Luteolibacter yonseiensis: one gene and its partner. The protein of the gene in region 1 interacts with the protein of each later gene in a pairwise test. Links are inferred from orthologs where the notes say so. Each region holds a gene or a part of one and is shown on either strand. Other genes may lie near its edges.

Region 1 (3,310 bases):
CCTTTTTTACCACAGGCGCCGGATCTGGCTCGTCTGCGGGCGGCGGTGGCGTAGTTTCCGGGGATGAAGATCTCCGGCATGCTTTCAGCGATGGGTTTGTTTTTGTCGGCCTCCTTGATGGCGGCGGATGACGGCTTTGTCTCCATCTTCGACGGAACCCTCAAGGACTGGGAGGGCGATCCGGTTTACTGGAAAGCCGAGAACGGCACGCTCGTCGGCGAGGTGAGGCCGGAGACATTGCTCAAGCAGAACTCCTTCATCATCTGGCGCGGCGGCGAGGTGGCGGACTTCGAGCTCAAGCTGGAATACCGCGTTTCCGCCGAGGGAAACAGCGGCATCAACTACCGCAGCAGCGAGGTGCCCGGCGCGAAGTGGGCGATGCGGGGATACCAGGACGACATCGACGGGAAAGACCAGTGGAGCGGCCAGAATTACGAGGAGCGCGGCAGGCAGTTCCTCGCCTATCGCGGCCAGAGCGTGATCCTGAAAACCGGCGCGCCGCCGGAGATCGGTCGCGAGCTGGGGGACCGCGCGGAGCTGCAGAAAAAGGTGCTCAAGGAGGAGTGGAACCAGGTCCACATCATCGCCAAGGGAAACCTGCTGCAACATTTCACCAACGGAGTCCTGATGTCCGAGGTGCGGGATGAGGATCCGGAAAACCGGAAACCAAACGGACTGCTCGGCGTGCAGGTCCACGTCGGACCGCCGATGAAAATCGAGTTCCGGAAGATCCTGCTGAAGCGGTTGTAGGGACGGCCTGCATAGGTCCTATAGCACTTATAGGACCTATGTGGTGAATCTCCGGTTCAGTTCCCCAGCGCCTTGTCCACTTTCTCACCGGCTTTCTCGACCGGGCCCTTGGGGTCCACGGCGTCTTTGACGTTTTCGACCGCCTTGTCGATGCTTTCGCCCGCTCTTTCGCCAGGTCCTTTTTCCCGGCAGGAAACGGTGGCGAGCAGTGGGGCAAGGCAGAGTGAGAGCAGCAATGTTGATTTCATGGTCAGGATCAGGTTGTTTGGTTATGCTGATGGATTTCCACCAGCTAACGGACAGATCGCACGTCTCTTGGGAATTGCTACTGATCGTTTGAGGAAAATTGTTACGTCAATTTCATCAGCCGCTCGCCCGCCGCCTGGAGCGTGGCGGTGTTTTTCGCGAAGTGGAAGCGGATCAGGTGGTTCACCGGCTCGCGGAAGAAGCTGGATCCCGCGACTCCCGCCACGCCGATCTCCTTGATGAACCACTCGGAGGCCGCCGTGTCGCTGGCGAAGCCGAGCGAGGAAATGTCCAGCATGACGTAGTAGGCCCCCTGCGGCTCGGTGAAGGGCAGGCCGGTCTTGCGGAGGATGTCGAGGAACATATCCCGCTTCTCGGTGTAGAGCGCGGTGAGTCCGGTATAGTAGCTGTCCGGCAGTTCCAGCCCGGCGATGGCGGCTTCCTGCAGCGGGGCGGCGGCCCCCACGGTGAGGAAGTCATGCACCTTGCGGGCCTGCGCGATGACCTTCGGCGCGGCCTGCACGTAGCCGAGCCGCCAGCCGGTGATGGAGTAGGTTTTCGAAAGGGAGTTGCAGGTGATGGTGCGGTCGAACGCGCCCGGCAGCGCGGCGAAGTAAACGTGCTCGTGCGGCGCGAAAATGATGTGCTCATACGGTTCGTCCGTGATGACGAAGGCGTCGTGCTCCTCGGCGAGGCGGAGGATCTCCATCAGCTCGTCACGCGTGAAGACCTTGCCGGTGGGGTTGGACGGATTGCAGACGACGATGGCTTTCGGCTTCTGCTCGAAGGCCTTCGCGAGCTCCTCGGAATCGAACCCGAAGCCGGGCGGACGCAGCGGCACGTAGATGGGCTCCGCGCCGGACAGGATGGCGTCGGCGGCGTAGTTTTCGTAAAACGGCGAGAAGATGATCACCTTGTCGCCCGGATTGCAGGCGGTCATCATCGCGACCATCATCGCCTCGGTGCTGCCACAGGTGACGACGAGGTTCTCATCCGGATGGATGGGCAGGCCGGTGAAGCGCTGGATCTTGCGGGCGAGCGCCTCGCGGAAGCGCGGGGCGCCCCAGGTGACGGCGTATTGATGATGGGGGCCGCGCGCGGCGCGTTCCATCGCGGCGAGCAGTTCCTCCGGCGGATCGAAATCCGGGAACCCTTGGGAAAGGTTGATGGCCCCATGCTGGTTGGCGAGGCGGGTGGTGCCACGGATGACGGATTCGGTGAAAACGGAAAGTCGGCTCGCGGTATCGGGCATGGGAGGGTCGGAGGTCGATGTGGGAAGCCGCGATGGAAGCGCCCATCGCGGCTCGCACACACACTAGATGACCGGCCGGACCCAGGTCAATGACGGCGGTATTCGCGACCGCCGCGGTAATATCCGCCGCCACGGTAGTAGCCCCCGCCACCATAGTATCCACCGTGATGGTGGTGATGGTGATGGTCGTTGTCATTCCCCGCCGCGTAGCCGATGAGGCCGGCGGCGGCGACACCCGCCACGGCCAGCGCGGGATCCACGGATTGCACCGGGCGGCCGGCTGCATCATAGGAGGTCATGCAGCTCACGCTGGAACCGATGGTCACAAGAGCCAGTGAATACACGGCCAGGCGCAGGCAGCGGAATTTGCTTTTCATACGGTGAATGACGTTCAGGACCGGGGAATATTCAACCGGATTTTCGGAATTCACGGGAGAGCGGCGCGCGGAAGACGGATACATGGGTTCCGCCGGAGGTTCACCGCCAAGACACCAAGGGCGCCAAGAAGAGGAAGAGGGTGATGCCGGTTTCCGAAAATAAAGTGACGATTTGAGCAGGCGAAGCTTTCGGACTGCGCGCAGCTTGCTGCCGCTTTCCGTAGTCAGCTTGCTGACACGGCGGAGCACCGGCGGACTGTCTTCGGCGTGCCCTCCCGCTGGCTGACGCAAGGGGGATGACGCACCATGAGAAATACGGGCCGCCACCCCGGCCAGCGAGCTGGCAGATGAAAGCGGCAGCGAGCTGCACGCAGTCCACGGAATCCTCCGGCACTCACACCCGCCGGATCTTGCCGCTGGCGGTGAGGGGCAGGTTGGAGACGAACTTCACGTGCACGGGGACCTTGTAGATCGAGAGGGATTTGCGGCACCACTCGATGAGCTGGCGCGGTTTGAGGACCTCGCCGTTTTCCAGAATGACCTCCGCCGCCGGGACCGTGCCGAGGATGGTGTGCGGCATGCCGGCCACGCGGCAGCGCTTCACGGCGGGGTGGCGCTCGATGGCGGCCTCGATCTCTTCCGGGAAAACCTTCATGCCGCTGACGTTCAGCACGCTTTTTTTCCG
Region 2 (4,382 bases), on another replicon or contig:
GTTTTCCATCGGCATGCTTTTCGGTGAAGGACAAAAACTGCTTCCGGCGATCGGTGCCACCATCCTCTACTCGCTCATGGTCGGACTCGGACTCCTGTTGTTCATCGTGCCCGGGATCTACCTGGCCCTGCGTTTCGGCTTTTACCGGGCCGCCATCGTGGATCGGAATCTGGGGGTGCTGGAATCCCTCCGCTACAGCTCATCCCTCACCACCAACAATCGTTTGAGCCTGTTCGTGTTGTCATTGCTGACGATTTTCATCATCCTGGCGGGCATGCTGGCCCTTTGTGTGGGACTGCTTTTCGCCATCCCCGTGGCGTCGTTGGCGTGGGTGGTGGCCTACCGCTGGCTGCAATACGGCCATCGTGCGGCGGAGGACCATCCCGGCACGCAGACCCCCGTGCTTTCGACAGGAAACCGCGGAGTGTAATTTCGCGCCAGCCGCCGCTTGCCCTCTCCGGCGGTCTGGCTAGATTCGCGCCGTCCCGATGTCAGATTCTTTCGTACACCTTCACTTACATACCGAGTTTTCCCTGCTGGATGGCATGGTCCGTATCAAGGACCTTGCGAAAAAAGCCAAGGAATTCGGAATGCCTGCGGTGGCGATGACCGACCACGGGAACCTCTACGGTGCGATCAAGTTCTACCAAGAGTGCAAGAAGGCCGGGGTGAAACCCATCTTCGGCTGCGAGATCTACCTCGCGCCGGGGAAGATGGAGGACAAGAAGGACCTCGTGGGCCGAAAACGAGCGACCCACATGACCCTGCTCGCGGAGACCAACGAGGGCTGGAACAACCTCAGCAAGCTCGTTTCCAAGGGAAACCTTGAAGGGCTCTACTACGGCAAACCGCGTGTGGACCGCGACGCGTTGCGCGAATATTCCAAAGGAGTCATCTGTCTGACCGGCTGCATTTCCGGCCCGGTGAACGAGTGGCTCCGCGCCGGTGACGAGGAAAAGGCCCGCGAGACGCTGGCAGAACTGGTGGACATCTACGGCAGGGAGAATACCTACGTGGAAATCCACAACCACGGTCTTGAACCCCAGCGTCTTGTCACGCCGTCGTTGCTGAAGCTGGCGGCGGAGTTCGGCCTCAAGCCTGTCGCAGCGAACGACGTCCATTTCCTGAACAAATACGATCACGAGGCGCACGACGTGATGATCTGCATCGGCACCGGGCACCTGCTCATCGATGAAAACCGCATGCACTACACGCCGGAGGTCTATTTCAAGACCGCCGAACAGATGCGCGAGCTTTTCGCCGATATTCCGGGTGCCTGCGATGCCACTCTGGAAATCGCCGAACGTTGCAATGTCAGCATCAAGCTGGATTCCACCAGTTCGGAAAAATACCCGCAGTTCGGCACGCCGGACGGCAGCCCGCGCGAGGAATACCTGATGCGTGTCTGCCGCGAGGGCACCGTCCGCCGCTACGGCGAGGAGCGGGCGAACAGCCCGGAAATCGCGGATCGTCTGAAATACGAGGTGGATACCATCAACCAACTCGGTTTCGCCTCCTACTTCCTCATCACCGCCGACTTCATCCAGTGGGCGCGGGACAATGACATTCCGGTGGGGCCGGGCCGGGGATCGGCGGCGGGCTCGCTGGTTTCCTACGCCATGGGGATCACCAACATCTGCCCGATGCGGTTCGGCCTGTTGTTCGAGCGGTTCCTCAACCCCGAGCGTGTCAGCCCGCCCGACGTCGATATCGACTTCTGCCAGAGCCGCCGGACGGAGGTCATCCAGTATGTCCGGGAGAAATACGGCGAGCGCAGCGTTTCCCACATCATCACCTACGGCAAGCTGGGCGCGAAGAGCGTGCTGCGCGACGTCTGCCGCGTCATGGGCATTTCCTATGGCGAGGGCGACCGCATCGCCAAGCTCATCGAGGCGAAGCCGGACATCAAGCTCAAGGACGAATACGAGTCCAAGCCCGAGCTGAAGGAACTCATCGAGAGCAGCTCCACCTACCAGCAGCTCTGGAGCTACGCCACCAAGCTGGAGGGACTCGCGCGGAACGTGGGCGTCCACGCGGCGGGTGTCGTGATCGGTGACAGGCCGCTCGACGAACACGTCCCGCTGACCCGGGGAAACGAAGGGGAAGTCGTCACCCAGTACGACATGAAGGCCATCACCGACGTGGGTCTCCTGAAAATGGACTTCCTCGGTCTGAAGAACCTTACCGTCATCCAGGAGGCGGTGAACCACATCCGCAGGCACACGCCGGATTTCGACATCGAGAAGGTTTCCCTGGAGGACTGGAAGACCTTCGAACTCCTCAACCGCGGCGAGACGATGGGCGTGTTCCAGCTTGAATCCGGCGGCATGGTCGAGACCTGCCGCAAGTATGCCATCGAGAAAATCGACGACATCATCGACCTTCTCGCCGTCTATCGCCCGGGAGCCATGGTCTTCATCGACCAGATGCTGGACGTGAAAAAAGGCCGCACGCGGGCGATGTACGAGCACCCGTTGCTGGAAACCGTCGCGGGCGACACATTCGGCGTCATGATCTACCAGGAGCAGGTCCAGAACGCGGCGAAGGTGCTGGCCGGTTACTCGCTCGGCGGTGCCGACCTTCTCCGCCGCGCCATGGGTAAGAAGGACCCGGTGGAAATGGAAAAACAGCGCGCCAAATTCGTCGAGGGCGCGGAGAAGACCAACAACATCGGGAAAAAGCTCGCCGACCAGATTTTCGACAAGATTGCCATGTTCGCGGGATACGGATTCAACAAATCCCACTCCGCCTGCTACGGCCACATCTCCTACTGGACCGCCTACCTGAAGGCGAACCATCCGGTCGAGTTCATGGCCGCGCTGCTTTCCAACGAAATCAACAATACCGACAAGATCGGCGTTTTCGTGGCCGAATGCCACCGCATGGGCATCGAGATCCTGCCGCCGGACCTGAACGCGTCCCAGCTCCGGTTCGCTCCCGAGGTCACTCCGAACGGCTCCAAGGGCGTGCGCTACGGTCTCGCCGCGATCAAGAACTGCGGGGAAGGAGCCATGGCCCTGGCCATCGCGGATCGTGAGAAAAACGGAAAATTCAACACCCTCGACGACTTCGCCTCGCGCCTGGACTCGAAGGCCGTGAACAAGCGCATCCTCGAAAACCTCGCGAAGGCCGGAGCCCTCGACTGGACCGAGGAGACCCGGGCCGGGATCTGCGCGCGGCTCGAGCAGGTGGTCGCGTCCGCATCCTTGGTTCAGAAAGACCGGGCGTCCGGCCAGGTCTCGATGTTCGATGCGATGGATTTCGCCGCCCCCGTTGCGAAGAGAAAGTCGCAGCGCTCGGAACCCGCCGTTCCGGAGTGGAGCAAGGACGAGCGCCTCGCCCACGAGAAGGAGCTGCTGGGCTTCTATGTCACCGGGCATCCTCTGGACAAGTTCCGCAATGTCATCGACTCCAGCAAATACCGCAAACTCGGGCTCATCGACGATCTCGACCTGAGCAATCCCCGCGAGAAATTCCCCTTCGCGGGCATGGTGCGCTCGCTCGAGGCGAAGACCACGAAGACCGGGAAGCCCTTCGGAGTGCTGGTCCTGGAAGATTTCACCGGCAGCGCGGAAATCATGCTGTGGGGGGAAACCTTCGTCCCCGCGCGTGACGCTGGTCTGCTGGAACCCGGGAAAATCATCAGGCTCAAGGGGGCGATCCAAGTGGACGACCGCACCGGGGGCCGCCGCATCACCGGCAACGAGGTGGGAGAACTGAAGGCGAGACGTGCGTCGGGCAACAACAAGGGACCGGTCGAGCTCATGCTCTGGACCACCCGCCACAGCGAGCGCGACCTCATCGACATCAAGGTCGCCCTCACCGAGCACCCCGGAACCACGCCGGTGCTGCTGCATTTCCAGAACAGCGCGGGCCGCAGGATCACGGTGGCCGCCGGAGAATCCTACAATGTGAAACGTTCCGATGACTTGGAAGAAGCGCTCGGGCGGTGGTTGGAGGAGTGATTTTTTGCACGTAGTCTTGCCATTTATGGCATCTTCCGTGCGTCCGGAAAACGTCTCAAAAGGCCGGACCACAAATGCGAAATCACCCTTCACATCTGGACTGGAACCGTCACCCGGTCACGTGGCTTCATAGTCTCCTGACGATAGCCGGATCCTGTCCAGAAACGGATAAAACGATCCGGCATCCGCGACTTCCTTTCCAAAAGGCGTGCTCATGTAATTGCTGGAGGGGATCATCCCCACGCGTCCCAAATCCAGCCGGTCCGCATCCCAGCAGGTGCCGATGGTCGGGTTCTCCGCAAACTCTCCGTCCGTATGCCAGGTGCAGGCATAAACCAATGATTCGAAAGCGGCGTCATCAAGCTCGAAGAGCACGCCCCGCAGGCTGGCAGCATATTCTCCGCCCCGGCGACCGTG

What was found.
Region 2: the proteins of JIN84_RS09535 (region 1) and dnaE interact in binary tests that used the Escherichia coli proteins (3 or more experiments, as listed by UniProt). The link is inferred for Luteolibacter yonseiensis from one-to-one orthologs.

Annotation. Positions count from the first base shown.
Region 1 is NZ_JAENIK010000010.1:62,026-65,335, reverse strand. What follows is about bases 175-3,171. They hold JIN84_RS09535 (pyridoxal phosphate-dependent aminotransferase), read right to left. Parts: upstream 2,249-3,171; coding sequence 1,100-2,248; downstream 175-1,099. Other genes in these bases: JIN84_RS09525 (class I adenylate-forming enzyme family protein), read right to left, coding at 3,020-3,171; JIN84_RS09530 (hypothetical protein), read right to left, coding at 2,335-2,625; JIN84_RS09540 (hypothetical protein), read right to left, coding at 807-998; JIN84_RS09545 (3-keto-disaccharide hydrolase), read left to right, coding at 175-750. Also shown: more of JIN84_RS09545, read left to right, coding at 64-174; more of JIN84_RS09525, read right to left, coding at 3,172-3,310. UniProt on the Escherichia coli protein: Shows aminotransferase activity with methionine and histidine as substrates, and to a lesser extent also with phenylalanine.
Region 2 is NZ_JAENIK010000009.1:11,157-15,538, forward strand. The notes cover bases 97-4,165. They hold dnaE (DNA polymerase III subunit alpha), read left to right. Parts: upstream 97-488; coding sequence 489-3,965; downstream 3,966-4,165. Other genes in these bases: JIN84_RS07715 (GYF domain-containing protein), read left to right, coding at 97-430; JIN84_RS07725 (HD domain-containing protein), read right to left, coding at 4,083-4,165. Outside these bases: more of JIN84_RS07715, read left to right, coding at 1-96; more of JIN84_RS07725, read right to left, coding at 4,166-4,382. UniProt on the Escherichia coli protein: DNA polymerase III is a complex, multichain enzyme responsible for most of the replicative synthesis in bacteria. This DNA polymerase also exhibits 3' to 5' exonuclease activity. The alpha chain is the DNA polymerase catalytic subunit.